Regions from separate parts of the Pantoea sp. S18 genome, predicted to be linked through region 1. Evidence: predicted binding sites of a transcription regulator. Region 1 holds the regulator's gene; each other region holds the start of a gene.

Region 1 (7,853 bases):
GCAAACGGTCGCCAGCAGCAAGCCTGCGGCTTTACCAATCGGCGAGCTCAGCGCATCAATGCCGCCGCCCACGCGCGCCAGCGCGATAACGGTGATCACCGGTAAGCCAACAGCGGTAATCAGGAAGCCGAATGCCGCAATCCAAACGTGTTCGCCAGACTGAATCCCCACCATCGGTGGGAAGATGATATTTCCTGCGCCAACGAACAGGGCAAACGTCATGAAGCCCAGCGCCAGGATATCCTTGGAGGTTAAACGATGTGTCATAAACTTCTGTACTGCCTGTAGCTGATGTTGCGGTGGAAGTTGAGTTCGTGTTGTCCTCTGGATGCGCTAAAACAAGGACTTATTCGGTAAGACCAGCGTGTTATGCGGGACTAATCGTTAAAGCGCAGGTGATTTAATCTACTTTTCTTCTGTTCGCAGAGGGATAAATCGACAACGGCGCAAATTAGAACGTTTATAGCGAAGAAAGGCAATACGGGATCGGAAAACCAGAAGGATATAACAAGATAGCGGGAGAAAGCAGTGAATCACGGTGGAATTGCAGGAAAACACCTCAGATGATTTGCTAAAAGTTTCCTCAGCGCGGGAGATCTCTTTGCATAAATCGACCTGCAGATGCACAAAAGGCGCGATTTACGCGCCTGTTTGGCTAACTTTACGGAATTACCAGACTGTTCTTGCTATATCGACCACCAGACGAATCTTCTGCCACTGCTGCTCTTCGCTCAGGCTGTTGCCCTCTTCGGTAGAAGCAAAGCCACACTGCGGGCTGAGGCAGATTTGATCGAGGCTGACGAACTGTGCTGCTTCCTGCAGACGCGCTTTTACCTGCTCCGCATCTTCCAGCTCGCCGGTTTTGGTGGTGATCAAACCCAGCACCACTTGCTGATGGCCAGGCTTGAGGAAGCGCAGCGGCTCAAAGCCACCTGAACGTTCGTTGTCATACTCAAGGTAGAAGGCATCGACATTCACGCCGCCAAACAGCACTTCGGCGACCGGCTCATAGCCACCTTCGGAGATCCAGGTTGAGCGGAAGTTGCCGCGACACACATGCAGCCCGACGGTCAGATCTTCTGGCTTACCTTCCAGCGCGGTATTCAGCACCTCAGCATAGATGCGCGCCAGTTCCTGCGGATCTTCACCACGTTCGCGGATCTGTTGCTGCTGTTCGGTAGAGCACAGATACGCCCACACCGTGTCATCCAGTTGCAGATAACGGCAGCCAGCCGCGTAAAACGCTTTAATTGCGTCTTTGTAGGTCTGCGCCAGATCGGCGAAGTAATCTTTCAGTTCGGGATAGACCGTGGCATCGATCACCTTGCGGCCACCGCGGAAGTGCAGCACGCTTGGGCTGGGAATGGTCATCTTGGCAACCGCATCGCCCGCTACGCTTTGCAGAAAGCGGAAGTGATCCAGCATTGGGTGTTCAGGATTAAAGGCTACTTTACCGGTGACTTTCACGCCGTGCGCTTTGGTCTGCACGCCGTTGAACTGAATGCCCTGCTCCGCTTCGAACAGCTCTACGCCGTGCAGATCGCCGAAGAAGTCGAAGTGCCACCATGCGCGACGGAATTCACCATCGGTAACGATCTGCAGGCCGTTGGCGCGCTGCTGCTCCACCACATGACGGATTTCACGATCTTCCACCTGACGCAGTTGATCAGCATTGATGTCACCATTGGCAAACTGCACACGCGCCTGCTTGATGGCAGCGGGACGCAGAAAACTGCCGACGGTATCGGCGCGGAATGGGTTGTGACGTGGCATCTTATCTCCTCGCTGAGCGCTTAGTTGCGTCAGGGTATAATTTCGCTGGGTTATTTCAGCCATCTGGACGGCTATATGTCCAAGAAGAATGCCACGCTGTTACAATTTCGGCAACGGAAGAAAATTCAGCTTACATGAAACTATTTCATGTTCAGATGCACGTTCTTCAATTTCCCTCAATGGCCGCCCGCGCTTGCGCCATCTGGCTATCTGACAACGGCAAATAGCCAGCTTCGCTCACCCGACGCTGGCCTTGTGGCGACAACACCTGATGCAGAAAGGCATTCACCAGCGGCGGCAGCGGTTTGCCAGGCGCTTTGTTGACGTAAATATAAAGCGGGCGCGACCACGGATAGCGGCCGCTGCGAATGGATTCGGCATCCGGCATCACGCTGTCGCCGTTCGTCGTGACCACCGGCAGCATTTTCACGCCGCTGAGATGAAAGCCAAAACTGGCGTAACCAATGCTATTGGGCGTGGCGGCAACGGCTTGCACCACCGCAGCGGAACCGGGGAATTCAGCGACGTCAGCACGGAAATCGCCTTTACACAGCGCCTGCTGCTTGAAGAAACCCCAGGTACCCGACGCCGAGTTACGCCCATAACGCTGGATGCTGCGCGTTGCCCACTGGCTGTCGCTCAAGCCGAGATCGCCCCAGCGCTGCGGCACCTGCTGTCCGCCGCACAGACGCGTGATGGAAAACAGCGCATCGAGTTGTTGCGGTGCGATGCGCGGCAGCGGATTGTCCTGATTGACCACCACCACCAGCGCATCCATCGCCACCGGCACCGCCAGCGGCGGATAACCGTAGCGCGCAATGAAGAGTTGACGTTCGTCGATCTGCATCGGGCGGCTCATCGCGCCCAATTGTGCAGCACCGGCGGCCAGCGCGGTCGGTGCGGTAGACGATCCCGCCGCCTGCACCTGAACGTTCACGCCCGGCGACTGGCGGCTAAAATCCTCGCCCCACAAGGTCATCAGATAACCCAACGTATCCGATCCGACGCTGCTCAGATTGCCGGTTAGCATGGTTTGTTGGCCGTGTGCCAAAGCAGAGCAAAGCAGCAAGAGGGATAGCAACAGCGATTTCATTGGCGATTCCGCAATTTAATGAGACGCCTATTCTGGAGCGGCGTGATTTATCGCGCAATAAATTGCGTAAAGGTTGTCAGTTAAGCGCGAAGCGGTCGCCATGAATGGCGACCCTACGAAAATCCCGTAGGGTGCGCATTTATGCGCACCTGGTCGCCATGAATGGCGACCCTACAGGGTTTATAGCGATGGTGAGTCAGGAAAATGCATAGTTGCTGCAGCGCGGCTGTTGAGGCGACATCCTAACTCGCTGAGCGAGTGAGGGATTCCAGGGCGAGCCGCATGGATGCGGCGAGAGGTGCCGCTGAGCAGGAGCGAATCGCCACCGGTCCGTCAGGAATCGTGAATGAGTGAAGGCACCGCGAAGCGGCGGGTTGGGCTGGCGCAAGGCCCGGGAGTGCAGAGGGCGCGGCCAGGCGCTCTCTGCTCGGTCGCCGCACCAGGGTGCTGCAACTGCCTGATTTCAAGGCGAACGAAAGCCGCTCTGTGCTTAACTGAGCGGCATTACGCCATGGATGTGCAAACCTTAATTAACCCGCTCTTGCAGAGCGCTAGCCACAATCAACCTTGGCGGCAGCAGGAAGCTGAAACAGGTTTCCTGATGCGGCACGCTGGTGATCTCCAGCCGCGCGTTGTGATGGCCCAGCGCGTGCTTCACGATTGCCAGCCCCAAGCCGCTGCCGCCGGTGGCGCGCGAACGCGCTTTGTCCACACGATAGAAACGCTCGGTGAGGCGCGGCAGATGCTGTTCGCTGATACCCGGCCCGTCATCGCACACCTTAAACTGCGCGCCTTGTTTGGTACGCAGCCAGCTGATGTCGATGCGCGTGCCATCCGGCGTGTGATTCACCGCGTTATAGACCAGATTGGAAATGGCGCTACGCAACTGCTCATCATTGCCGAACACTTTCAGGTGCGGATCGGTATGGAAATGGATGGTGTGACGTCCCTGGCTCAGCGTTTCCGCTTCACGCTGCAACAGCAGCAGCATGCCCGGCACATCCACCGTCTCTTTCAGATCGATGGCTGGCGCCGCTTCGATACGCGACAAGGTCAGCAACTGCTTCACCAGGCTGTCCATGCGGCGCGTCTGCTCTTGCATAGTGTGCAATGCCTTGCTGCGCGTGCGCTCGTTCATCACCGCGTCGTCCATCATTTCCAGATAGCCCTGCAACACCGTTAGCGGCGTACGCAGTTCATGACTGACGTTGGCAAAGAAGTTGCGTCGCGCGCCTTCCAGCTGGTGCATCTGGGTGACATCACGCGCCACCATCAGCCACTGACCTTCGCTGTAAGGCATCACGCGGAATTCCATATGATGCTGATTATTAAGGATCTGCGTCAGCGGCGTATCGAACTTGCGCTGGCGGATATAGCGGGAGAATTCAGGATAACGCAGTAAATTGAGGATGTTCTGGCCATTATCTTCCGGCCAGCGCAAGCCAAGATGCTGCTGCGCCAAACCGTTACACCAGAAAATGGTGCCCTCTTCGGTGGTCAGCACCACCGCATCCGGCAGCGATTCGGCACCGCTGCGGAAACGTTTGATCAGATTGCCCAGCTCGCGGCGACGCCGCCGGTTGCGTAACTGCATCTGATACAGGCCATAAAACAGCGGTTCCCAGCTGCCGCGTCCGGTGGGCGGCGTCATTGAACGATCGACCCACAGCCAGTGCGACAGACGCATCAGATTTCTGAAGTGCCAGAACATCACGCCGGTCACCGCAATCAGCAGCAGCCACGGCAGATATCCGAACAACAGACCCAACACCAGCGCAGGTAAACAGACCAGCGCCAGCTCGGTCAACAATCTCTTCCAGGAGAGTCGTTCCAGCACGGTAAAAACTCCGTTTACGTTTAGTAGCGGGCAGAGAAACGATACCCTGTTCCGCGAACGGTTTGAACCATGCGATCGTGGCCGGTCAATTCCAGCGCTTTACGTAAACGGCGAATATGCACATCGACGGTGCGATCTTCGACATACACATTGGTGCCCCAAACGTGGTTCAGCAGCTGTTCGCGACTGTACACGCGTTCCGGGTGCGTCATAAAGAAGTGCAGCAGTTTGTACTCAGTCGGCCCCATCTCCAGCGGCGTGGTTTCCGACATCACGCGATGTGAGGAAGGATCAAGGCTCAGGCCCTGCATCTCGATCACCTCTTCCACCGCCATCGGTGAAATACGGCGCATCACCGCTTTGATACGCGCCATCAGCTCTTTGGGTGAGAATGGCTTGGTGATGTAATCATCCGCGCCCACTTCCAGACCGCGCACGCGATCCTCTTCTTCACCGCGCGCCGTCAGCATCATCACCGGGATGTCGCGCGTCATGGCTTCACGCTTCAAATGCTTAATAAACTGAATTCCGCTGCCGCCGGGCAACATCCAGTCCAGCAGAATCAAATCAGGCCAGGGTTCGATCAGCTTACCAATCGCGCTGTCATAATCTTCCGCCTCAATAGGCTGGTAATCATTCTGTTCCAGCACGAAACATAACATTTCACGGATGGGAGCTTCGTCTTCCACAACCAAAATGCGCTTAGCCATTGTAACTCCTGCTAGTGTGACAACGTGTCACTGGGATTTGCGGCGCCATTATGCGTCAGTTTTGTGACACTTTTATGAAAAAGCCGCCCTAAGATAGATAGATAAAAAACAGAAATGTGACAATAAAAATCTGCTTTTTTTCTTTGTGATCTTAAGTGGTTATAATTCGCCTTCGCTAAACAGAGCACGGAGCAAACATGCGCATCATTCACACCGCTGACTGGCATCTCGGTCAGTTCTTTTACAGCAAAAGTCGCGCGCGGGAACATCAGGCGTTTCTCGACTGGCTGCTGGATCAGATTGTGCAGCATCAGGTGGATGCGCTGATTATCGCGGGCGACCTGTTTGATACCGGTTCGCCGCCGAGCTACGCGCGTGAAATGTTTAACCGTTTTGTGGTGGCGCTGCAGCCAAGCGGCTGTCAATTGGTGGTGCTGGCGGGCAATCACGATTCGGTGGCGACGCTGAATGAATCGCGCGAGCTGCTGGCCTGCCTGAATACGCAGGTGATCACCAGTGCCACACCGCAGGGCGAGCAACAGGTGTTAACCCTGAAACAGCGCGATGGCGCGCCGGGTGCGCTGCTGTGCGCCATTCCTTATCTGCGTCCGCGCGATATTTTGCGCAGCCAGGCCGGCCAATCCGGCCGCGAGAAGCAGATCTCGCTGCTGGAGGCGATTGAGCAGCATTATCAGCACTGCTTTGCCGCCGCGCAGTCAATGAACAGTGCGCTGCCGATTATCGCCACCGGCCATCTCACCACCGTTGGCGTCACCAAAAGCGATTCGGTGCGCGACATCTATATCGGCACGCTGGATGCCTTCCCGGCGCAGGCGTTTCCACCAGCGGATTACATCGCACTCGGTCACATCCATCGCGCCCAGCGCATCGCCAACAGCGAGCACATTCGTTACAGCGGCTCGCCGATTCCGCTCAGTTTTGATGAGCTTGGCCGCGAGAAAAGCGTCTTCCTGCTGGAATTTGGCGACAAGCTCAAGGAAGTGACGCCGCTGACCATTCCGCACTTCCAGCCGATGCAGATGCTGAAAGGCTCGATGGCGGAAATTGAACATCAGCTGGCGCAGTTCAGTGAAATCGCCAGCGAACAGCCAACGTGGCTGGATATTGAGATCACCACGCAGGAATACCTCAGCGATCTGCAACGTCGCATTGAAGCACTGACCGAAAATCTGCCGGTCGAAGTGCTGCTGGTGCGCCGCAGCCGCGAACAGCGGCAGCGCAGCCTCGAGCGGCTGGAGAACGAAACCCTGAGCGAATTAAAAGTGGAAGAAGTGTTTGCCCGCCGACTGGCGCAGGAAGATCAGCTGGATGCCGAGCAGGCCGAGCAGTTAACGCAGCTGTTCCGCACCCAGCTTGCCGCGCTGGAGAATCCATCTGCATGAAAATATTGACGCTACGTTTTAAAAACCTCAATGCGCTGCGCGGCGAATGGTTTATCGATTTCCGCCGTGAACCTTTTGCCAGTAACGGATTGTTTGCCATTACCGGCGCCACCGGCGCGGGCAAAACCACCTTACTCGATGCGATTTGTCTGGCGCTCTATCACCAAACGCCGCGCCTCGGCACGCTGTCGCAAACTGAAAATCAGTTAATGACACGCGATACAGCAGAATGTCTAGCTGAAGTAGAGTTTGAAGTTAAAGGTGAAGCCTGGCGCGCCTTTTGGAGCCAAAATCGCGCGCGGGGCAATGTTGATGGTAAGTTACAGGTACCGCGTGTCGAATTAGCGCGTGTAGCCGATAATCAAATCGTTGCTGATAAAGTTGGCGAAAAACTACAAACGATTGAAAAACTATCTGGTCTTGATTTCGCCCGGTTTACCCGCTCAATGATGCTATCGCAGGGTCAATTCGCCGCCTTCCTTAATGCCAAACCCAGTGATCGAGCCTCCCTTTTAGAAGAACTCACCGGCACCGAAATTTATGCACAAATTTCTATGCAGATCTACGAACGCTGGCGCACCGCACGCAGCGAGCTGGATACGCTGCGCGCCCGCGCCGGTGGTATGTCGCTGCTTGATGAAGCGCGCCGTGCAGAGCTGACGCAGCAGCTGGCAGAACTCGCCGTTCAGGAGAAATCGCTGAGCGAACAGCTGACGCTGGCGCAGCATCAGCAACAATGGCTGGTGCAGCAGCAACAGCTGACGCAGGAACAGCAACAGGCCGAACAGACGCTGCTTGCCGCGCAACAGGCGTGGCAGCAGGCGGATGGCGATCGTCAGCGGCTGGCGCGGGCCGAACCGGCAGAAAAACTGCGCGAGAAGCTACAGCAGCGCGAACAGCTGCAGGGCGATCTCCGCACGCTGGAACAGCAATCGCAGCAGCTGCAGGCGCAACAGCAGCAGGCCAAAACCGCGCTGCAACAGGGCGAAAGCCATTATCAGGCCGCGCAGCAGGCGCGCGAGCAGGCGTTACAGCAA
Region 2 (7,853 bases), 390 kb from region 1:
CTGATACGCTGAAACAGCTGTTGTTGCAGCGTCTGCTCGCCGTTGGTTTCCAGCGGGGCCAGCAATAATCGATGTAGCTTAATATCACTCATTTACGCAGTTCCGTGGATCCATCAATTTCGGGCATTGTGGCGCTTTTTAACACGCCAGCAAAGTGGCACTCTGCATTTCTGGTCCTGACTGATAAAGGAATTGAGGAATGTCGCAACACACCAATGCTTACGGACAACCGGTAGGATTTCCGCTGCCAGATTGGCAACCCCGCGCCTGGCCGAGCTATGAAACCTTCAACGGCGACTATTGCCGCCTTGAACCGCTGAGTGCTGAGCGTCATGGCCGCGAACTTTATGCTGCCTATGCGCTGACTGCTGATGGGCGTGACTGGACCTATATGTTCGCCGAACCTTTTGCCGATGAAGCAGCCTATGTTGCCTATGCGCGTAAGCTGGAAAATGGGCGCGATCCCATGCATTTCGCGGTGATCGATCCGGTTAGCAATCGCGCGGTTGGCAGCCTGGCGTTGATGCGCATTGATGCGACAAACGGATCGGTGGAGATCGGCCACGTTGCCTTCTCGCCGCTGCTCAAGCAAACGCGCATGGCTACCGAAGCGCACTATCTGCTGATGCGCTACGCCTTTGAGCAGTTGGGCTATCGTCGCTACGAGTGGAAGTGCGACAGCTGCAATCAGCCATCACGCAACGCGGCGCTGCGTTTAGGGTTTCAGTTTGAAGGCACCTTCCGGCAGGCGATTGTCTATAAAGGCCGCAGCCGTGATACCTGCTGGTTCTCGATTATCGACAGCGACTGGCCGCAGGTGAAACAAGGCTTCGAACGCTGGCTGGCGGCAGAGAACTTTACGGCGGAAGGGGCGCAACGCGAAAAACTGGAGGCGCTGCGTCAGAGGTAATTAAAAGCCGGGCTTGCAGCCCGGTTAACTCATGAACATATATTTTGCGGTGGCAGGAATCATGGTGCAGACGATTGCCATCAGGATTCCTTTAAGCCATTGAGAATCTTTTTTTAGGGCCGTGAAGTTTTGGTCCATACGCTGATCCATTGCACCTAAGCGAATATCCAGTTTCTCGAACTTCTGATCGATCTTCTCAAACCTCTGATCTATCTTCTCGAACCTCTCGTCGATTTTCTCGAATCTCTCATCGATTTTTTCAAATCTCTCATCGATTTTTTCAAATCTCTCATCGATTTTCTCGAAGTGCTTATAAATCGTCTGAAATTGACCCGTTACATCTTTCTCAAAATGGTCAAATCGCTGTTCAAGATTATCAATACGATTATTGGTAGCGTGCTGCATACGCACCACACCTTCCATGGCCTGCGACAGATCGATTTTAGTCAGCGAGTTTTCTTGCTGCATTTCAGCAAAGATCTCGACCATTACTTCAGCTTGCTTATCCGCCACGCCGGCCTGTTGCAGCGCCAGATAGGCTTTATGGGTGTTTATCATCGTCATTCTCATCCTTGTCTCTCCCGGCTAGCTCCTTTGCTGAGGAGAAGGTTATCCCGGTTGTGAGGGTTACTCTATTTGAGTGTGCAAACTTTGCGCGACGCCTCGAAAAAAATCAATCCGTACAACGAGTAACACGTTCAGCCAATAAAAAAGGCCTGCACGCAGGCAGGCCTTGAACTCCAGCTGTATTCGCTTAACTTTGCGGCTGCGGAATTATTTTTATATCCACCATGCCGATCCCCAGTTTGCGCGGATCCTGGCCGATGATATTGCCGACATTCGACTCCTGCGGCTCCGGTGGCGCAATGATCAAATTACGGCTGCCGGTTGGATTGGTGAAATGCAGCGTGGTGGTGGAGAACTCATCTCCCAAATTCAGTTGCTGCTCTTCATCGCCAACGCGCACGGGAATCGGTCGGTGCGCATTCGGACCGAACGCCCGCGCGGTGATGACCACATCAAAGCGTTCAGGCAGCGGATCGGTGTACTCAATATTCACTTCCGGTGCCAGATTGGCATTCGACCAGCGTCCCCACTCTTCTGGACGTGATATCCCTTTAAAACTCTTCACGCTGTTTGGCGCGCCGGGCACCGTTAACAGGAAGCTGTCGGCGTTGTAGCGAATCGCATTGTCTTCGATGCGTATTTGCTGCTCGTTGAGCTGGAAGGTTGCCGCACTGACTTCTGCTTTCGGGAAGCTGACTTTACCTTTCCACTGCAGTTTATCGATGCGGGTTACGCTGGGTTTGGCGCCCATTTGTCCCATCGACACGCACAAATCGTTCGACAGCGCTAACTCTGGCTGCCACAGGCGCGCCATCTTAAAGCAGCGATCGACCCAAACGAACTTGTCGGCGGCAGCAAAACTCGCCAGCTGATAACGCAGCGGTTCCGAGTATTCCCCTTCCGGCAGCGGTTCGACATGTTTGTCGGAGACGCGGAACAGAATCGGTAATTTGAAGGTCGCGCCAGAGAAGCTGAAAGTGTTTTTCTGTTGATCGACGGTGAAGTTGTCCATCTTGCTGGGGAAATTCCACAGCTGAATAATGTCCGCTTTCCACGATGTGACGCGCTTTGCCATGTCGTCGAACTCGGTTGATAGCGATTTCGAAGAGAGGCCGCTGCGACCCAGTCCAATCGCGTTATCCCCGCCGAGAATATCCAGCACCGTGGCGCCGTTATCCAGCGTGCTGCGTTTGCCATCGAGCACTTCCGCCTGTGGCTGATCGCCACGAATCACCATAAACAGGTCATGGCGCGGTTGCTTGATCAGGTATTGATGCGCGGTGTTGTTCATCGCCAGATGATCGGAAGTTACCACGATGATGGTGTTTTTAAACCACGGTGACGCTTTGATGCGTTCAATCAGACGCGCCACATGCTCCTGCGAACAGGCCACCGCGCTAAAGGATTGATTGGGTTTGCCATCATAGCTGTAGCTTTTGCGCTGGCAGCTGCGCGAGATAAAACCATCCGGATGATGGGTGTCGACGGTGAGCGTGAACAATGCGAAGCGTTTTTGCGCGCGCGATAGCTCCTCGTATTTCTCAAACACCTCGTCCATCACCGTGTCATCGTAATAGCCCCAGTTATTACGATAGCTGGGATCGACGACGCGACTCTTCAGCTCCTGCGAGCCATACATATTGGCCGCATCAAAACCATGCGACAGCAGGAAAGTGTCTTTACCGGCGAAGCGTAAATCGGCGCCCTGAATAAACCAGTTCTCGTAGCCAGAGTTCTTCAGGATGTCGCCCAGACAAATGTTCTGCGGATAGAAGCTGGAGAGCGAAGCCGAGGCATTGCCATCAAAAGGCGCAAACAGCGGGATGCCGCACTGTGAAGCCACCATGCCGGCGATGGTGTAATCGGTGCCGGGCAGCTGTTCGGTTTGGCTGAAATCGATGCTGTTATCTTTTTCCCTGCTGAGTTCCGGGGCCAGACCGGGAAATGCCTGTTGATCGAAATAGGTCCGTTCAAGACTTTCGCCATAAATGTAGACCAGATTGAGCTTGGGCTCGGCGATCACCTTATTAGGCGTTTTGTAATAGCTTTCGAAATCCGAATCGGCGAGGCGCGAATGTGAGGCGATAAGCTCTTTCACCTGGCGAAACGCAGGCGTGGTTTGTACCGAACCCGCGGCACAGGCAATCGCCAGTAAACTCCAGCCGAGGTGATGCGGCCGCTTACGGCGGCGCAGTAACCACGAAAGCAGGCAAAATAGCGAGAACAGCGCGATGATCAGTCCGATGGCCGGCACCACATATTTGCTCACGCCCGCGCCGGTCAGGCTGTTGGTCAGGGTATACAGCACCGCGTCATTAATGCCATCGCCGGTAAAATAGTTACTGGCGACCAGCGTGACGTTAAGCACGATAAACAGCGTGAGTAGCAGCAGGATCAGACTAAACCAAAATTTATTTCGCCCGGCTTTAGAGGAGTAGACCGCAATCGCAGCCAAAAAGAGTACAATCGAAACCAATTCGGACAACGTTAGATCCTCATGTTGAATGAATACGCAATCCTTGCGCCAACGACCCTCTGCGGGGATTTTGCGTCAATCTATATTGGGTGTCACAAGGCTGCAACACATCCAACCAGATTTGTGCGATGCATTCCGATTCGTTTAAGGCGGGTTAAGGCTGACTGTGGTTTCGCCTGGCAGCAACGGATGCGCTGCTGCCAGTGATGGCAGAGAAGGGGGATTAGAGTTTTCCAGTGAGGTATTGCGCTTCGCCGTCGGCAAAGCTCCAGTCGCCTTTACTGTTGGTGATAAAACTAATCATCAAATCCGTGCCCTGAACGCCGCAACTTTCCAGCAGCTCGCGCGCTAACTCTGCCATAAACAGGCACTTCTGTTCTTCACTTCTCGGGCTGGTATACACGCGCACCATCACCAGATTGTCGGTTCGCTCAAAGCCTAAGCCGGTGTCCTGAAAGACCATCTGATAACCTTTGTTTTCATGAACAATCTGGTAACGATCGCGGGCCGGGACTTTAAATGCGGTTAATACCGCGCGATGTGCGGCATCCAGCAAAGTGCGTATTTCTGATTCTGAACGGCCCTGAATAACGTCGAATGTCAGTAACGGCATAAATAAACCCTCGTTTTTGCTCACATGAAAAGAGTAGGATGTGGCTCTATGCTGCCGCTTGCTGCCGGAAAGAAAAAGCGCGCTGGTTGAAATGATTATTTATTATTTTGAACAATCGATATGAAAGAAATTAAAACAGATAGCCTTTGGGTCCATTTGCACTGGTTAACCGTGCTGGCTGAGCTCGGCAGTTTTACGCGCGCGGCGGAACGATTAGACGTCAGCAAAGCGGCAATGAGTCAGAAGATTAAAGAGCTGGAAAAGATGGCGGGTGTGGCGTTAGTGCAGCGCACCACGCGCAGCGTGCGGCTGACCTCTGCCGGTGAAAAGCTGGTGGATGAGCTGCGCGATCCCTTTGCGCGTATCGCACAGAGCTTTTTCAGCGTACGTGATGAAGCGGGTCCGGTGCGCGGCATGGTGCGCGTGACTGCGCCGGTGGCGTTTGCGCGTCAGCAGCTGGTGCCGATCATCGGCGATTTCTTGCGCGACTATCCGCAGGTGCGCTTGCAGCTGGACGTCACCGATCGTCTGGTGTCGCTCGGCAGTGAAGGGTTTGATCTGGCGATTCGCCACAGCGATAGCCTGCCGGAAACACATGTTGCGCTGCCGCTGTGTGAAACCCGCGCGCTGCTGGTGGCGTCGCCGGCGTATCTGGCGCAGAACGGTTTGCCGGATTCACCGCAGGCGTTGCAGCAGCACAATTGTCTTTATTACCCGCGCGGACTCGAGTCGCCGCAGTGGCGCTTTCGATTAGCGGACGGCGGCAGCGAAACCGTGCAGGTAAAGATTCAGGGTAATTTTGCCACCAACAACAGCGAGTCGATCCGTGATGCTGCATTGCAAGGTTTGGGCATTGCGATGCTGCCGGACTTCAGCGCCAGCGCGGCATTAGCCAGCGGCACGCTGCAGCAGGTGCTGCCGCAGTGGCAAGCGGTGGATGCCTTCGCCGCCCGGTTGTGGGTGGTGCGCCCGTATGCCGCACAGGTGCCACGGGCGGTGACCACCTTTATCCATTGGTTACGCGCGCGCTTTGTTGATGGGTGAAGCCAGCGCGATCGGCGCAGGCGTTTGCATCATCTGACCCAACAAACTGCTGCGGTTGTAATGGCCGAGCCGCAGGTTGAAGTCGAGATGCAGCTGCTCATTGCCGCTGAGTTTAATCACTGGCGGTGGCGTGAGTGGACGCTGGTGAAACAGCACCGCGTGGGCAAACGCCTCGCTCTTCCAGCCACTTAAACGCTGATAGTAATAGGCGTTGGCCTCGCATTTACGCAGGTAGAGATTCACCCGGCGATGTTCGCGCATGGCGATCTGCTGCGCCAGTGAACCTAATTGCTGCTCCGGCTGCGCAATCTTCTGCGTTAGCAGGGAATAATCATCGCGCTTGGTCAATTCACTGAAGTAATTCTGTTCGCCGAGATGTTTGATCGGCGCGTAATGTTTTTGCCATTCGCGGATAAAGGGATTATTGGCGGTCGCCGCCAGGAACCAGCTCTCAATCACCGGCGCGAGATAGTTGACGGTGGCGTTTTCGTGATAATAACCAATCACATCCATACAACGTTCCTGATGCGCGCGATGCACCCAGGAGAGATCTTCAAATAATAAGGTGCTGCAATCAATGGCAATGCCGCCATAGCGCAGCAGTAATTCCAGGCGAATCACTTCGCTTCTTTGCTGGGCGGTTAATTGGGTCGAGGTGAATATAAAATCCGGTAAAACTTCTTTTACCGTTAAACGATTTAATAAATGGATTTCATGGTCGGGATTATCCTGACGAATCTTTTTAATATTTAATGCCAGTGATTTCGGTAAATATTCATTATCCCAATACATCCAGACTTTCTTTGTAATCTCTGGCAGATCTTTTTCGCCAGAAAGTAACACGATATTGTCCTCTTCGCTGGGATCGTATTCCGGCGCACAGAGCGCAGTATGCTGTTTTTTCTGCAGGAAAGTCTGGCTGGTAAAAGCGAGTCTTTTCCAGTTATGCCAGAGGGTTAACGCTGGCTGAAGGCGTTTTTTATTCATGATGCACCTGATTATTGTGATTATGGTGGCAAGGCGTCCCTGATCGCGGCGCTGAGCGCTCTTGATTGTCCTTTAGGCTGTGTGTAAAAAAAAGTACTCTCCTATGCTTAATAAAACATTCTGTGCGATGCGGCTATCACTTTTTGATCCTTTCAGATAAACCGGAAAATCAAGGATCCGTTAAGCTTTAAATTAACAATAAATAATCGCGTGAATTGTTGGTTATTCTATTTTATCGCATTAAGACTATTCCTAATAAAATAAGCAGGGCGTGGCGTAAGTCGCGGGTGAGATTAAAAAGTGCGCGTGAGATCACTTGTTAACCTGGCTGCATTTTTCGCTGGTCTGCCGGGAAAATCCCACCCTGAGTGAGGGTTAGCTACGCTTAAAGCTGGTGATCAACAAAAGGAGACACTATGCAGCGACACAACCGTGGATTATTGGCGGTCGATAAGCAGGGCAATCGCGTGCTGTTTCTCAATCCCGAAACCTTTGCCGTTGAGCAAGAGTTAAATGCTTTTCCGCCGCGTCCACACGAGCTTCTGATGCTGCCACAGCTGGAAAAAGCTTACGTGCCGATCTACGGCGACGGCATTCACGGCGACAATCCGCATCCTGGCCATAAAGTGGCGATCATCGATCTACGCCTGCGGCAGATCAGCGGTTTTATCGATTTGTCGCCGCTAAAGGCACCGCACAGCGGCCAGTTAGGACGTGACGGCAAAGTTTATCTCTGCTGTGAAAACAGCGCGCTGGTGGCAGTGATTGATCCGGTTAGCGATCGCGTGGAGAAAACCATTCAACTGCCTTCGCACAATGCGCACCGACTTACCTTGTCGCCCAGCGGCCGCAAGTTGTTTACCGAAAATGAAGAGGACGCCAGCATTACCGTGGTGGATTTGTGTGAGGCGGAAGGGCGGATTATCGACAACATCCTGATGCCCGGCCCAATTTCTGGCATCGCCGCTTCGCCTAAACATCCTTATCTGGTGGCGAGCGCCGCCGATGCGCCGTTGCTGTATGTGGTGGATCGGCAAAGTCATCGCATCCGCCAGCGCCTGACATTGCCGGGCCATCAGCAACCCTGTCAGGTAGTGCGTTTCAGTGCCAACGGCGAGCGGCTGGTGGCGATTGGCGATCAGGAGCCGGTGGTAACGCTGTTTGACGATCTGCTCAATCCGCTCGGCGACACTCAGGTTGGCAATAAGCCGATGGATGGCTGCTTCAGTGAGGATAATCGCAGCTTGCTGATTGCG
Region 3 (7,853 bases), 1.6 Mb from region 1:
GGCTGGTGCTGGAGCAGGCCGTGGTGGCGGGTTCACTGGAGATTCGCGACGGACGCATCGCCAGCTTTAGCGACAGCGTCAGCCAGTTGCCGGGCGCGCTGGATGGCGAAAACGCCTTCCTGCTGCCGGGTTTGGTGGAGCTGCACACCGATAATCTCGACAAGTTCTTCACGCCACGCCCCAAAGTGGATTGGCCGGCGCACTCGGCGATGAGCAGCCACGATGCGTTAATGGTTGCCAGCGGCATCACCACGGTGCTGGACGCGATTGGCGTTGGTGACGTGCGCGATGGCGGGCATCGCATTGAAAACCTCAACAAGATGATTGAGGCGATTCAGGACAGCAATCGCAAAGGCATTAACCGCGCCGATCACCATTTGCATCTGCGCTGTGAGCTGCCGCATCACACCACGCTGCCACTGTTTGAGAAGTTGATGAACACGCCAGAACTGTCGCTGGTTTCACTGATGGATCACTCGCCGGGTCAGCGTCAGTACGCCTCGCTGGAGATGTATCGCACCTATTATCAGGGTAAATATCAGCTCAACGACGAGCAGATGGATCAGTTTGAGCGTGAGCAACTGGCGCTGGCCGCCGAGTTCTCCACGCCGAATCGCAACGCCATCTCCAGTTTGTGCCGTTCGCGCGGTATTCCGATCGCCAGCCACGACGACGCCACGGCGGCGCACGTGGCTGAATCCCATGACGTCGGTAGCGCCATCGCCGAATTCCCTACCACGCTGGAGGCAGCACGCGCGTCGCGTGAATGCGGCATGCAGGTGCTGATGGGCGCGCCCAACATCGTGCGCGGCGGTTCGCACTCCGGCAACGTGGCGGCGGCGGATCTCGCCAGCCACGGCCTGCTGGATATTCTCTCCTCCGACTACTATCCGGCCAGCTTGCTGGATGCGGTGTTCCGCCTGGTTGCTGATGAACGCAACACGCTGACGCTGCCGCAGGCGGCTGCGCTGGTGACCAGTAATCCGGCGCGGGCGATTGGTCTGCACGATCGCGGCCGCATCGCCGAAGGACTGCGTGCCGATTTAGTGCTGGCGCATACCGAACATGGTCATTCGCACATTCGTCACGTCTGGTCGCAAGGCAAGCTGGTGTTCTGATGGCGCGCCTGATCTGGCTTACCGGGCCTTCGGGCTCGGGAAAAGACAGCCTGCTGAACGCGCTGCGCGAGGCGCCGCCGGAGAATCTGCTGATCGCCCATCGCTACATCACGCGCGCCGCCGATGCGGGCGGCGAGAACCATGTGGCGCTGAGTGAAGCCGAGTTCCGACGGCGCGAGGCGCTGGGCTTGTTCGCCGTGAGCTGGCAGGCGCACGGCATGCATTACGGGCTGGGCGAGGAGATCGATCTGTGGCTGGCACGCGGACTAAATGTGCTGGTCAACGGTTCGCGCCTGCATCTGCCGATTGTGCAGCAGCATTACGGCACGCAGCTGCTGCCGCTGGTGTTGCAGGTTTCACCTGCGGTGCTGGAAGCGCGTTTGCGGCAGCGCGGGCGCGAGTCGCAAGCGGAAATCGAAAAACGGCTGGCGCGCGCCACCGAACCGCTGCCTGCGCATTGTCATGCGTTGAATAACGATGGCGCGTTGAGCGACACCCTCGAGCATCTGCGCCAGCTGATTACCCCGTAGGGTCGCCATTCATGGCGACCTGGTGCGTTGCATGCATTAACGGACGGTCGCCATGAATGGCGACCCTACGGTGTCACCGTTTAATCATTTTACTGTCATCAAGCTTTCATCCGCTTTGCCCGTAATAGCGGGCAATCAACACCTCAGAAGAGATGGAGTGCAACATGGCTCAGGCATTACTGAAAACCGTCGTCGACAATCCTTACCCGCACGTTACCGGGCAGGGCAACAAGGTGTTGTCGGTGCAGGGATTGTGCAAAACCTACGGCGCCAACCAGGTGCTGGATAACGTCAGCTTCGATCTGCATGCGGGCGAGTTGGTAGCGGTGATTGGCCGCTCAGGCGCAGGCAAATCGACACTGTTACACATGCTGAACGGCACCATCAGCGCTTCGCAGGGCGCGATCCTCAGCAATCGCCACGGCGAAGTGGATCGCGATGTGGTGACGCTGAATAGCCGCCAGATGCGCGAATGGCGCACCGAATGCGGCATGATTTTCCAGGACTTTTGTCTGGTGCCACGTCTTGATGTGCTGACCAACGTGCTGCTCGGTCGTTTAAGTCAGACCTCGACGCTGAAATCGTTCTTCAAAGTCTTCTCCGAAACCGACCGCGCTCGCGCCATTGAACTGCTGCAGTGGATGAACATGCTGCCGCAGGCGCTACAGCGTGCAGAAAACCTCTCTGGCGGCCAGATGCAGCGCGTGGCGATTTGCCGGGCATTGATGCAAAACCCGCGCATTTTGCTGGCGGATGAACCGGTGGCGTCACTCGATCCGAAAAACACCAAACGCATCATGGATGTGCTGCGTCAGGTGAGCGAGCAGGGCATCAGCGTGATGGTGAACCTGCACTCCATCGAACTGGTTAAAAGCTACTGTACCCGCGTGATCGGCATTCAGCGCGGCAAAATCCTGTTCGATGGACATCCTTCCCAGTTGACCGACGGCCTGATGCATGAGCTGTACGGCGACGAAATTAACCAGCTCCACTAACTCCCACAGCAAGAGAAAACCTAAGAATGAAACTGACTTCTTTAGCTTTACTGACTATTGCGATGGCATTTGGCGCAAACGCAGCGGATGCACCAAAAGAGTTGAACCTCGGGATTCTTGGCGGCCAGAACGCCACGCAGCAGATTGGTGACAACCAGTGTGTGAAAGATTTCTTCGACAAAGAGTTGCAGGTGGATACCAAACTGCGCAACTCATCTGACTATTCAGGCGTGATTCAGGGCTTGCTGGGCAACAAAATCGACCTGGTACTGAGCATGTCACCGGCTTCATTTGCCTCGGTTTACCTGCAAAACCCGAAAGCGGTGGACGTGGTGGGCATCGTAGTGGACGACAAAGACGGTTCACAGGGTTATCACTCGGTGGTGATTGTTAAAGCCGACAGCCCATACAAAAAGCTGGAAGACCTGAAAGGCAAATCATTCGGCATGGCCGATCCCGATTCAACCTCTGGCTTCCTGATGCCGAACCAGGCGTTCAAGAAAGAGTTCGGCGGCACGGTTGACGATAAGTACAACAACACCTTCTCCAGCGTCACCTTCTCTGGCGGCCACGAGCAGGACATCCTCGGTGTGCTGAACGGTCAGTTCGAAGGCGCGGTAACCTGGACGTCACTGATTGGCGACCGTGAAACCGGTTATACCTCGGGTGCTTTTGGTCGTTTGATTCGCATGGATCATCCTGACCTGATGAAACAGATTCGCATCATCTGGCAGTCGCCGCTGATCCCGAACGGCCCGATTCTGGTGAGCAACAACCTGCCCGCTGACTTCAAAGCGAAGGTGGTGGCCACCATCAAGAAACTGGATAAAGAAGATCACGGCTGCTTTGTTAAAGCGGTTGGCGGTACCCAACACATCGGCCCGGCTACCGTGGCGGATTATCAGAACATCATCGATATGAAGCGTGATTTGATGAAGGGTACGCGCGGTTAAGCCTTCAAAACGGTGCGCATTAATGCGCACCCTACATTGTAGGGTCGTCATTCATGGCGACCTGGTTACACAGGAATCCCCCCCTTGACCGATTTCGAACACTACTACCAACGCATCCGCCGCCAGCAAAAGCGCGACTCGCTGCTGTGGTCGCTGCTGTTGCTGGCGCTCTATCTGGCCGCGGGCAAGATGGCGGAATTTAACCTGCTTACCGTCTGGCAGTCGCTGCCACACTTTTTTGACTACATCGGCGAAACTCTGCCGGTGCTGCATCTTTCACTGCTGTTCGCCGACGGCAAAACCGAAGGCTCGCTGGCCTATTGGGGCTATCGCTTACACTTCCAGCTGCCGCTGATCTGGGAAACCTTGCAGCTGGCGCTGTCGTCCACCATCGTGGCGGTGGCCGTGGCGGGTGTGCTGGCGTTTTTCGCCGCCGATAACACCCAAACGCCGCGCAGCCTGCGGGTGGCGATCCGCGCCTTTGTCGCCTTCCTGCGTACCATGCCGGAACTGGCGTGGGCGGTGATGTTCGTGATGGCGTTCGGCATTGGCGCTATTCCCGGCTTTCTCGCGCTGGCGCTGCATACCGTCGGCAGCTTGACCAAACTGTTCTACGAAGCGATTGAGAGCGCCTCGGATAAACCGGTGCGCGGACTTGCGGCGTGCGGTGCCAGCAAACTGCAGCGCATGCGCTTTGCCTTCTGGCCGCAGGTCAAACCGACGTTTCTCTCCTACAGCTTTATGCGTCTGGAAATCAACTTCCGCTCCTCAACTATCCTTGGTTTGGTCGGCGCGGGCGGTATCGGGCAAGAGCTGATGACCAATATCAAACTCGATCGTTACGATCAGGTCAGCATCACGCTGTTGCTGATTATTGTGGTGGTGTCGCTGCTGGATACGCTGTCCGGCTGGCTGCGTCGCCGCGTAGTGGAAGGAGACGCAGCATGATCGCCTTAGCGCCGGATGTCGCCAAACTCAAGCAGGAGCATGCCGCCCTGTTTGCTGCGCAGAACCGCTATCTGCGCCGCGTTGCGCTGGTGGCACTTGCCATCGCGCTCTATTACCTGTTCTTCTTCGAGTTCTTTGGCATTGAGTGGAGCCGTTTTCTCATTGGCTGCCAGCAGCTCAGCCGCTATTTCCTGCGCATGTTTGTCTGGCAGGATTTCCTCAACTGGCCGTTTGGTTACTACTTCACTCAGGTCGGGATTACGCTGGCGATTGTGTTCTCCGGTACACTAACCGCATCACTAATTGCCTTGCCGGTCTCGTTCCTGGCGGCGCGCAACGTAATGCACGATCCGATCACACGACCGATTTCGCTGGTGGTACGCCGCGTGCTGGATGTGCTGCGCGGCATCGACATGGCGATTTGGGGGCTGATCTTCGTGCGCGCCGTCGGCATGGGACCGCTGGCCGGCGTGCTGGCGATTGTGATGCAGGATGTCGGCTTGCTCGGCAAACTCTATGCCGAAGGGCACGAAGCGGTGGAGCGTTCGCCGAGTCGTGGTCTCAGCGCGGTTGGCGCGAATAGCCTGCAGAAACATCGCTACGGCATTTTCACCCAGTCGTTCCCGACCTTCCTCGCGCTCAGCCTGTATCAGATTGAGTCCAACACCCGCTCCGCAGCGGTGCTGGGCTTCGTCGGCGCGGGCGGCGTTGGTCTGGTGTATGCCGAGAACATGCGTTTATGGAACTGGGATGTGGTGATGTTCCTGACCCTGATTCTGGTGGCGGTGGTGATGATCATGGATATGGTCTCCAGCAAGCTGCGTAAACGTTACATCACGGGGAAAGGGGTGCCGTTGTGGCAGCCTGCCGCGCGCGACTAAGCCGTTCACTGCGCTGCCAGGCGCGCTCCAGCGCCTGCACCAGCTGCGCCTGATGCCAGGGTTTCGCCAGCCGCTCACACAGCGGCAGCGTGACCTGCGTCTGGCGCAGATCCTGACCGCTGATCAACACCGTTGCCAGATGCGGCCACTGCGCCTGCGCCTGACGAATCACATCCGCGCCGTTAATGCCACCCGGCAGCATCAAATCACTGATTAGCAACTCGATATCCGGCGTCTGGCGCAGCAGGGTCAGCGCGCTTTCGCCATCGCCACACTCCAGCGTCAGATAACCCAGCTGATGCAGATGTTCGCACAGCGTTTGTCGCACCGTCGGTTCATCATCCAGCACCAACACCAGCCGATCGTTGCTGGCCTGCGGCACCAGCGGCGGCGGCACGCTAAGCGGTTGTGCCGCTTCAGGCGCGCGCGGCAATAACAGCCGCACGGTGGTGCCTTGTCCCGGCGCGGTTTCCAGCTCGATCTGCCCGCCGGATTGGCGCACAAAGCCATACACCATCGATAAGCCCAAACCGCTGCCGCTACCAATCGCTTTGGTGGTGAAGAACGGCTCGAACACCTGTTCGCGCACCTCGGCCGACATGCCGCAGCCGTGATCGATCACTTCAATGGTGACGCGATCGCGCTTGCCGTCGGCTTCCTGTTTGCGCTGATTCCAGATTCGCAGGCGGATTTCGCCGCTCTGTTGGGCCATCGCATCGCGCGCGTTGACCACCAGATTGATCAGCGCATTCTCAAGCTGTCCGGCATCGATCCATGCTGGCCAGCCGGGACGCTGCGCATCGATCACCAACTGCTGGCCGGGCAAAAGTGCGTGTTGCAGCAGCGAATGCAAATTATCCACCAGCTCAACCACCGACACCGCGCGCGGATAGAGCGCCTGCTTGCGCGAGAACGCCAGCAAACGCTGCGTCAGCTGCGCCGCGCGGTCGGCGGCCTGACGCGCACGATCGATACGGCTGGCGAGCGTGCCGGGCGGCAGCTGATCGACGGTTAACGCCAGGCTGCCAATGATCACCGCCAGCAGATTATTGAAGTCGTGCGCCAGTCCGCCGGTTAGCTGTCCAACCGCTTTCATCTTCTGGCTGTGCAGCAGCGCTTCTTCCAGCGCCTTGCGTGTGGTGCGCTCCAGCACGGTATTTACCATGCCGCGCCGTGGCACCGGGCTGAAACGCAGCTCCAGCGTCCGTCCATCCGCCAGCCGCACTTCCTGCGCATCGGCTAAGCCGTTGAGCTCAACATCAACGCGTTTCAGAAGCTGCTGATAGTGCAAACCGCGATGCAGTTCGCGCGGCGCAATGCCGAGCAGCTCGGCATATTGCGCATTCCACACCACCAGCTGGCCGCTGTTATCAAACAGCGCAAAGCCATCGCGCATGGCGAGAAAGGTCGATTCCAGCTGGTTGCTTTTCTCTTTCAGCAAGCGCGAGGTGTGCGCCAGCGACGCGGTATTGCGCGCAAACACGTTGAAGGCGCGCGCCAGATCGCCCAACTCATCGCGCCGCGCCAGACCGGGCACGTTGACGCTCTTTTCACCTTGCGCCAGCCGCGTCATGGCGTGAGCGATAGCGGTGAGACTCGAACCAAGATTGCGATAGATGTAGTAACCGGCGTAACCGGTGATCAGCAGCGCCAGCAGCATAAACAGGCCGATAAAACCGATGATCGAATCCAGCTCTTCATGGGTTACCGCGCTGCGTGCGTCGCTCTGCTGCGCTACCAGCTGCACGTAATGGGTGATGTCGTCGTTGAGCATCGCCACCAGCGCTTTGATGCGATAGGTGGCGTAGGCGATGGCGATATCACTCTGCTCCAGCTGCTGCGCCACCGGCTGCAAATCATTGCTGGTGGCGATCAGCCGCTGCACCTGGGTGTTCAGCACGCCGTTGAGCCTTAACGCTTGCCACTGACGCAGCACCGATTGCAGCTGCTGCACTGCGGCCTGCGGCGCGCTGGACTGAATCGCCACGCTGAATAAGCTGTGGGTTTGCTGGCGCAGTGCGGCAGAAGGGGAATCGGTGCGCGTTAGCAGGTCAATGCGATTGAGTAACAGCTGCGATTGCCACAAGCCGCTGAGCATCACGTTGCGCTGCAGATGGCGCTGATGCCCGGCGCGCAGCAATTGGTTGATGGTCTGTTCCAGCATCTGGCTGCGCTCGCGGATGCGCGTTAGCAGCTGCGGCTGTTGCGACGCCAGCGGCGCATTCGCCAGTAAGCTCAGCGACCGCTGCAGCTCCTGCTGCGTTTGCTGCAGGCGCGCCGATTCGCTCTGATACTCCAGCGCGCCGACCACCTGCGATAAGCGCACCGCGGCGATCGCCACATTGGCGGTATCGCGCGCCAGCGCCAGGCTGCCGTTCATATCGGCCAGCGTTTGTGCCTGCGCCTGTTCCTGAATGTGACCTGCGTG
Region 4 (7,853 bases), 1.0 Mb from region 1:
CCGGTGTTATGGCTTGTTTTTTAGGGGTTGGGGAGGACATGTAACAGCACCTGGCAGAAAAAAAGTGCGCCAAGTATAAAGAGAGGACAACGCGGAGAACAGACAGAATTTAAGCAGGCAGCCCGTTAGCCACAGTGGCAACGGGCCGCCGACGCGTCAATCAAGAGGGTTTATTGCTGCCGTCATCGCCTGACAGCAGTTCATCCAACTTGTCGCCGCCCACATGACGGAAATCCTGACCTTTAACGAAATAGAAGATAATTTCGCAGATGTTCTGGCAACGATCGCCGATACGCTCGATGGCGCGCGCGCAGAACAGCGCGGTCAGCACGCTTGGGATGGTGCGCGGATCTTCCATCATATAGGTCATCAACTGACGCACGATGCCTTCGTACTCTTTATCCACCTTCTTATCTTCACGGTAGATTTTGATGGCTTCGTTGAGATCCATGCGCGCAAACGCATCCAGCACATCATGCAGCATCTGCACGGTGTGATGACCCAGCGCTTCAAGGCTCACCAGCAATGGCAGATGCTGCTGGCTGAACTTCTCCAGCGCGGTGCGGCTGATTTTTTCCGCCACGTCGCCAATGCGTTCCAGCTCAGAAATGGTCTTGATGATCGCCATTACCAGACGCAAATCGCTGGCGGTGGGCTGGCGTTTGGCGATGATGCGCACGCAGGCTTCATCAATCTCCACTTCCATCATGTTGACCTTCTGGTCGCCGTCGATCACGTGACGCGCCAGCTCGCCATCCTGGTTGTGCATCGCGGTGATAGCGTCCATCAGCTGCTTCTCAACCATGCCGCCCATGATCATCACTTGCGTGCGAATGTGCTCCAGCTCCGCGTTGAACTGACCGGAGATGTGTTTGTTCAGATTTAAATTATCCATGTGCGTCTCCTGAATCAGCCGTAACGACCGGTGATGTAATCTTCGGTCTGCTTCTGTGCGGGCTTAGTGAACAAGGTATCGGTATCGCTGAACTCAATCAGCTCGCCCAGATACATGAAAGCGGTGTGGTCAGAACAACGCGCGGCCTGCTGCATGTTGTGGGTCACGATTACCACAGTGTAATCCTGCTTCAGTTCGGTGATCAGCTCTTCGATACGACCGGTTGAGATCGGATCCAGCGCTGAACAAGGCTCATCCAGCAACAGCACTTCCGGGCGAATGGCGATGCCGCGCGCGATGCACAAACGCTGCTGCTGACCGCCGGAGAGACTGTAACCGCTCTGATGCAGCTTGTCTTTGGTTTCATTCCACAGCGCGGCTTTGGTCAGCGCCCACTGAACGCGCTCATCCATATCGGCACGCGACAGCTTTTCAAACAGACGCACGCCGAAGGCGATGTTGTCATAAATCGACATCGGGAACGGCGTCGGCTTTTGGAACACCATGCCGACGCGCGCGCGCAGCAGGGCGATGTCCTGATTGGAAGCCAGAATGTTATCGCCATCCAGCAGGATGTCACCTTCTGCACGCTGCTCCGGATAGAGCGAGTACATTTTGTTGAAGGTGCGCAGCAAAGTGGATTTACCGCAGCCTGATGGGCCGATAAACGCGGTCACCTGGTTTTTAGTGATATCCAGGTTGATGTTTTTCAGCGCGTGAAACTTACCGTAATAGAAGTTCAGATTACGGACCTGAATTTTACCGGCTGATGAAGTCACGTTACTCATTCTCGTCTCTCATAAGCAGCGCCGCCGAAGCCGCGCCGGGAAATTAGTGTTTGCCCTTGGCGAAAACCACACGCGCCACAATGTTCAGCAGCAGCACGCACACGGTAATAATCAGCACACCTGCCCACGCCAGACTTTGCCACTCGGCAAACGGGCTCATGGCGAATTTAAAGATGGTGACCGGCAAGTTAGCGATCGGCTGCATCATGTCGGTGCTCCAGAACTGGTTCGACAGCGCAGTGAACAGCAGCGGTGCGGTTTCACCGGCGATACGCGCTACGGCCAACAGCACACCGGTGATGATGCCGGAAACTGACGCTTTTAGCGTAATCGCCGAAATCATTTTCCACTTCGGCGTACCCAGCGCATAAGCCGCTTCACGCATGCTGTCTGGTACCAGACGCAGCATGTTTTCGGAGGTACGAATTACAATCGGGATTTGCAGCAGCGCCAGCGCCACTACGCCGGCCCAACCGGAGAAGTGCTGCATCTGCGCCACCACGATGGTGTAGACGAACAGACCCACCACAATCGACGGTGCTGACAGCAGAATGTCGTTGATGAAGCGAATCACTTCCGCCAGCCAGTGTTTACGGCCATATTCCGCCAGATAAATACCGGCCATGATGCCGAGGGGCGTTCCGACGATCGTCGACCAGAAAATCAGTAAACCACTGCCGACTAAGGCGTTGGCCAAACCACCGCCCGCGGTATTCGGCGGCGGCGTCGATTCGGTAAACAGCGACCAGCTCAAACCATCAACACCGCGCGTAATGGTGGTGAACAGAATCCACACCAGCCAGAACAGACCGAATGCCATGGTCATCAGCGACAGCGTCAGAGCAATTTTGTTTTTGGTACTGCGCCACGCCTGCATTTTGCGGCGCGAGGCTTCCAGCTCAGCGCGAGCCTGAACTTCAATAGCGGTCATGAACGGGCTCCTTCACTCTTCGCCAGACGCAGGATCATCAGTTTGGAGATCGCCAGCACGATAAAGGTAATCACGAACAGGATCAGACCCAGTTCCATCAATGCTGCTACGTGGACGCCGGATTCCGCTTCGGCGAATTCGTTGGCCAGCGCGGAAGTAATACTGTTGCCCGGCATAAAGAGCGAGGCGCTGTCGAGCTGGTAGGTGTTACCGATGATAAAGGTCACCGCCATGGTTTCACCCAATGCGCGGCCCAGGCCGAGCATCACGCCGCCAATCACGCCGTTTTTGGTGAACGGCAGCACGATGCGCCAGATCACTTCCCACGTGGTGCAGCCGATGCCGTAAGCCGACTCTTTCATCATCACCGGCGTTTGTTCAAACACGTCGCGCATCACCGAGGCGATGTACGGAATGATCATGATGGCGAGAATCACGCCCGCCGCCAGAATACCGATACCGAATGCCGGGCCAGAGAACAGCGTGCCGACAATCGGGATATTCGACATCACGTTACCCACCGGCGTCTGGAAATATTCGGCGAACAGCGGAGCGAAAACAAACAGGCCCCACATGCCGTAAACGATGCTGGGGATCGCCGCCAGCAGCTCAATGGCGGTGCCCAGCGGGCGACGCAGCCAGCCTGGCGCCAGTTCCGTCAGGAACAGCGCGATGCCGAAGCTCACCGGCACGGCAATGATCAAGGCAATAATCGAGGTGACGAGGGTGCCGTAAATCGGTACCAGCGCACCAAATTGTTCGTTTGGCGCATCCCAGGTTTTATTCCACAGGAAAGAGAAACCAAATTTTTGGATGCTTGGCCAGGAGGAGAAAATCAGGGAGACGATAATGCCGCCCATCAACAACAACACGATAAGCGCGGATAGCTTCACCAGCGCGCCGAAAATCATGTCGCCTTGTTTACCGGGGGCTTTGAACGTCGGCTTAGTGGCAGCCATAGAATTCTCTGTTCTCAGGGGGATGTCAGGGCGGCACGCAGGCCGCCCATTGGGGTTGGCCAGCCGTCTCGGCTGGCCAGGTAAATCTGTTACTGATACAGCGCTTTACCGGAGCTATCTTTGATGTTCGCTTTCCACGCTGCACGAATCTGGTTAGCAACGCTTTCTGGCAGCGCGGCGTAATCCAGGTCGGTTGCGGTTTTGCTGCCACCTTTGTAAGCCCAGTCGAAGAACTTCAGTACTTCGCTACCTTTTTCCGCATTCGCCTGATCTTTGTAAATCAGGATGAAGGTGGTCGAGGTGATCGGCCATGCTGCGTTGCCTTTCTGGAAGGTCAGATCCTGAGCAAAGGTTTTGCTCCAGTCTGCGCCTTTCGCGGCGTTCGCAAAGCTCTCTTCGCTTGGTGCGACCGCTTTACCGTCGGCATCAACCAGTTTGGTGTAGGTCAGGTTGTTCTGCTTGGCGTAAGCGTATTCCACATAGCCAATTGAACCCGGCAGACGCTGTACGAATGCGGCCACGCCGTCGTTACCTTTACCGCCCAGACCGGTCGGCCAGTTAACGGTGTTACCTTTACCGATTTTGCTGTTCCACTCTTCGTTCACTTTCGCCAGGTAGCTGGTGAAGACGAATGAAGTACCGGAACCGTCAGCGCGGCGAACCACGTTGATGTTGGAATCTGGCAGTTTCACGCCTGGGTTCAGTTTAGTGATCGCCGGGTCGTTCCACTTTTTGATGGTACCGAGGTAGATGTCGCCCACGGTTTTACCGTCGAGAGTAAGTTCACCTGATTTCACACCTGGGATGTTAACCGCCAGCACCACGCCACCGATCACGGTAGGGAACTGGAACAGGCCGTTTTTCTGCAGATCTTCTTCTTTCATTGGCGCATCAGACGCACCGAAATCGACGGTTTTAGCGATGATTTGCTTCACGCCGCCTGAAGAACCAATACCCTGATAGTTGATTTTGCTACCGGTGGCTTGCTGGTACTCGGCTGCCCACTTGGCATAAACCGGCGCCGGGAATGTCCCGCCTGCGCCCGTCAGATCGGTTGCTGCAAAAGCAGAGACCGCGCTTACTGCGAAGGTGGCGGCGAGGATTCGGGCTACGGTGCTACGCATCAGTGTCATGTTCCCTCCAGGGGATTTAAAAAAATCAGGCTCAATGCCATTTTAGTAGGAGTCGTGATTGCTGCTGGAGGGAAAATAGGACAGTTTGATGACAGTGAAATGTACGAAATATGACAGTTATATGACAGCGTGCAGAAATGAAGCGGGCCCGTTGTGGGCCCACTCTTATAGCAGTTTATTCAACGGTAACTGATTTCGCCAGGTTACGTGGTTGGTCAACGTCGGTGCCTTTAATCAGCGCCACATGATACGAGAGCAGCTGTAACGGCACGGTGTAGAAGATCGGTGCAATCACCTCTTCTACATGCGGCAGAGAGATGATTTTCATGCCATCGCTGTCGCTGAAACCTGCATCCTGATCGGCAAACACGTACAGCAAACCGCCGCGCGCGCGTACCTCTTCAATATTGGATTTCAGCTTCTCCAGCAGTTCGTTGTTAGGCGCGACCACGATCACCGGCATATCCGCATCAATCAGCGCCAGCGGGCCGTGCTTCAGCTCGCCCGCCGCATAGGCTTCGGCGTGGATGTAGGAGATCTCTTTCAGCTTCAGCGCGCCTTCCATAGCGATTGGATACTGATCGCCACGGCCAAGGAACAGCGCGTGATGTTTATCCGAGAAACCTTCCGCCAGATTTTCGATCACTTTGTCCTGCGCCAGCATCTGCTCGATGCGGCTCGGCAAAGCCTGCAGCGCGTGCACAATCTCGTGCTCGGTTTCGGCTTTCATGCCATGCAGACGACCGAGTTTCGCCACCAGCATCAGCAATACCGCCAACTGCGTGGTGAAGGCTTTGGTCGAGGCAACGCCAATTTCGGTACCGGCTTTGGTCATCAGCGCCAAATCGGATTCACGCACCAGCGATGAACCGGCCACGTTACAGATCGCCAGCGAACCGAGATAACCCAGCTCTTTTGACAGGCGCAACGCCGCCAGCGTATCGGCGGTTTCACCCGATTGTGACAGCGTGATCAGCAGACTATTTTTACGCACCGCAGATTTGCGATAACGGAATTCCGAAGCGATTTCCACATCACAAGGCAGATTAGCCAGCGACTCAAACCAGTAGCGCGACACCATGCCAGAGTTGTATGAAGTACCGCAGGCGATGATCTGAATATGTTCGACCTGGCTCAGCAGCTTCTCAGCATCCGGGCCCAGCTCGCTGAGATCGACTTCGCCGTGATTGAAACGACCGGTGATGGTGTTTTTGATCGCGTTCGGCTGCTCGTAAATCTCTTTCTGCATGTAGTGACGATAGATGCCTTTGTCACCGGCATCGTATTGCGCGGTCGATTCGATTTCGGCGCGCTTAGCCGTTTTACCGTCACGATCGATAATGGTGACTTCGCGGCGGGTGATCTCGGCAATATCGCCCTCTTCCAGATAGATGAAGCGACGCGTCACCGGCAGCAGTGCCAGCTGATCGGAAGCAATAAAGTTTTCACCCACGCCACGGCCAATCACCAGCGGGCTACCGGAACGCGCCGCCACCAGCAGCGAAGGATCGCGGCTGTCCATGATCACCATGCCATACGCACCGCGCAGCTGCGGAATGACGCGCAGCACCACTTCACGCAGCGTGCCGCCCTGCTTCTGCTCCCAATGCACCAGATGCGCCACCACTTCGGTGTCGGTTTCTGAGGCAAAGTGATAGCCGCGCTCAAGCAACTGCGCGCGCAGCGGCTCATGGTTCTCAATGATGCCGTTGTGCACGATGATGATGTGCTCGGAAACGTGCGGATGCGCATTGGCCTCCGACGGTTCACCGTGGGTCGCCCAGCGCGTGTGTGCGATACCGGTGCCGCCAATCAGCGGCTGCTGCTCTGCGGCTTCCGCCAGGTTCTGCACTTTACCCAGACGACGCAGGCGCGTCATATGGCCCTGACGGTCAACAACGGCTAATCCCGCTGAGTCATAACCGCGATACTCAAGACGACGCAAACCTTCCAGCAGAATTTCTGCGATGTCACGCTGCGCTACTGCACCAACAATTCCACACATAGTAATTTCCTGACTTCATGGCTTTCGGCCATTGCGTTGTCATACGACCTGATTTCCCCGAGCCTTGTAGAGAGTGGGGATATTTTTTTATGGCACTGCAAACAGGCCGATCGTTGTCGGCCTTTAAAATTTATTTTTTCTTAACAGGGCGCTGCCAGCCCGATTTTTGATTCTGCTCTTTACGGTTGTAGACCAGATCCGCCGCGGAGACATCTTTCATTACCGTGGTGCCTGCGGCGATGGTGGCGCCGCTCGCTACGGTTACAGGCGCTACCAATTGCGTATCGGAGCCGACAAACACGTTATCGCCGATGATGGTTTTGGATTTGTTGGCGCCATCGTAGTTACAGGTAATGGTGCCCGCGCCGATATTCACACCCGCGCCAATTTCCGCATCGCCGAGATAAGAGAGATGACCGGCTTTGGAGCCTTTGCCGAGAGTGGCTTTCTTCATCTCTACGAAGTTGCCCACGTGCGCTTCTTCCGCCAACTCGCTGCCCGGACGCAGACGCGCAAAAGGCCCAACCGTACAGGCGGCGGCTAAGGTGGCATCTTCGATCACCGAATAGGGGCTGATTTCGCAGTCGTCAGCAATCACGCTATTTTTGATGATGCAGCCTGCACCGATTTTTACGCGGTCGCCGAGCGTGACCTTGCCTTCGATGATCACGTTGGTATCGATCTCAACATCGCGGCCGTGTTGCAGCGAACCGCGTAGATCGAAACGCGCCGGATCTCGCAGCATTACACCCGCCAGCAACAGCTTCTCTGCCTGCTCGCTTTGGTAGACACGCTCAAGCGTTGCCAGCTGCAGGCGGTTGTTGACGCCGTCGGTTTCGCTGATGCGCGCCGGATGCACCGCATTGATCACGCGGCTTTCGTGGTGCGCCATGGCGATGATATCGGTGATATAGAATTCGCCCTGTGCGTTGTTGTTGTTAAGCTGCGCCAGCCAGCGCTTGAGGTCGCCGCCGTTGGCAATCAGGATGCCGGTGTTAATTTCCTGAATTTTCAGCTGTTCTGGCGAGGCATCTTTCTGCTCGATAATGCCGGTCACCGTGCCGTTTTCACGCACGATACGACCGTAACCGGTTGGGTTATCCAGAACCACAGTGAGTAAGCCAATGCCGCCAGCGGGTTTC

What was found. Region 1 encodes PhoB, which activates phosphate uptake and scavenging genes when phosphate is short. Its sites were predicted from a motif close to CTGTCATAAAACTGNCNNAT; they were not measured.
Region 2: the regulator PhoB is predicted to act here: its motif matches at 4,043-4,062, upstream of opgB (phosphatidylglycerol--membrane-oligosaccharide glycerophosphotransferase).
Region 3: the regulator PhoB is predicted to act here: its motif matches at 1,741-1,760, upstream of phnC (phosphonate ABC transporter ATP-binding protein).
Region 4: the regulator PhoB is predicted to act here: its motif matches at 4,815-4,834, upstream of pstS (phosphate ABC transporter substrate-binding protein PstS).

Annotation. Positions count from the first base shown of each region.
Region 1 is NZ_CP142688.1:1,027,596-1,035,448, reverse strand. Features, by position in the region: gene brnQ (branched-chain amino acid transporter carrier protein BrnQ) at 1-267, opposite strand, end outside; gene VIJ98_RS04560 (cobalamin-independent methionine synthase II family protein) at 670-1,773, opposite strand; gene VIJ98_RS04555 (PstS family phosphate ABC transporter substrate-binding protein) at 1,940-2,866, opposite strand; gene phoR (phosphate regulon sensor histidine kinase PhoR) at 3,393-4,703, opposite strand; gene phoB (phosphate response regulator transcription factor PhoB) at 4,724-5,413, opposite strand; gene sbcD (exonuclease subunit SbcD) at 5,611-6,816, shown strand; gene VIJ98_RS04535 (SbcC/MukB-like Walker B domain-containing protein) at 6,813-7,853, shown strand, end outside.
Region 2 is NZ_CP142688.1:634,524-642,376, forward strand. Features, by position in the region: gene VIJ98_RS02835 (PLP-dependent aminotransferase family protein) at 1-92, opposite strand, end outside; gene VIJ98_RS02840 (GNAT family protein) at 200-910, shown strand; gene VIJ98_RS02845 (hypothetical protein) at 935-1,474, opposite strand; gene opgB (phosphatidylglycerol--membrane-oligosaccharide glycerophosphotransferase) at 1,665-3,962, opposite strand; gene VIJ98_RS02855 (tautomerase family protein) at 4,177-4,566, opposite strand; gene VIJ98_RS02860 (LysR family transcriptional regulator) at 4,687-5,610, shown strand; gene VIJ98_RS02865 (capsular polysaccharide synthesis protein) at 5,584-6,597, opposite strand; gene VIJ98_RS02870 (WD40 repeat domain-containing protein) at 7,014-7,853, shown strand, end outside.
Region 3 is NZ_CP142688.1:2,613,372-2,621,224, reverse strand. Features, by position in the region: gene phnM (alpha-D-ribose 1-methylphosphonate 5-triphosphate diphosphatase) at 1-1,118, shown strand, start outside; gene phnN (ribose 1,5-bisphosphokinase) at 1,118-1,648, shown strand; gene phnC (phosphonate ABC transporter ATP-binding protein) at 1,813-2,643, shown strand; gene phnD (phosphonate ABC transporter substrate-binding protein) at 2,670-3,596, shown strand; gene phnE (phosphonate ABC transporter, permease protein PhnE) at 3,681-4,544, shown strand; gene phnE (phosphonate ABC transporter, permease protein PhnE) at 4,541-5,425, shown strand; gene VIJ98_RS12160 (ATP-binding protein) at 5,379-7,853, opposite strand, start outside.
Region 4 is NZ_CP142688.1:4,275,257-4,283,109, reverse strand. Features, by position in the region: gene VIJ98_RS19960 (MFS transporter) at 1-40, opposite strand, end outside; gene phoU (phosphate signaling complex protein PhoU) at 161-895, opposite strand; gene pstB (phosphate ABC transporter ATP-binding protein PstB) at 910-1,683, opposite strand; gene pstA (phosphate ABC transporter permease PstA) at 1,727-2,614, opposite strand; gene pstC (phosphate ABC transporter permease PstC) at 2,611-3,573, opposite strand; gene pstS (phosphate ABC transporter substrate-binding protein PstS) at 3,663-4,706, opposite strand; gene glmS (glutamine--fructose-6-phosphate transaminase (isomerizing)) at 4,882-6,711, opposite strand; gene glmU (bifunctional UDP-N-acetylglucosamine diphosphorylase/glucosamine-1-phosphate N-acetyltransferase GlmU) at 6,842-7,853, opposite strand, start outside.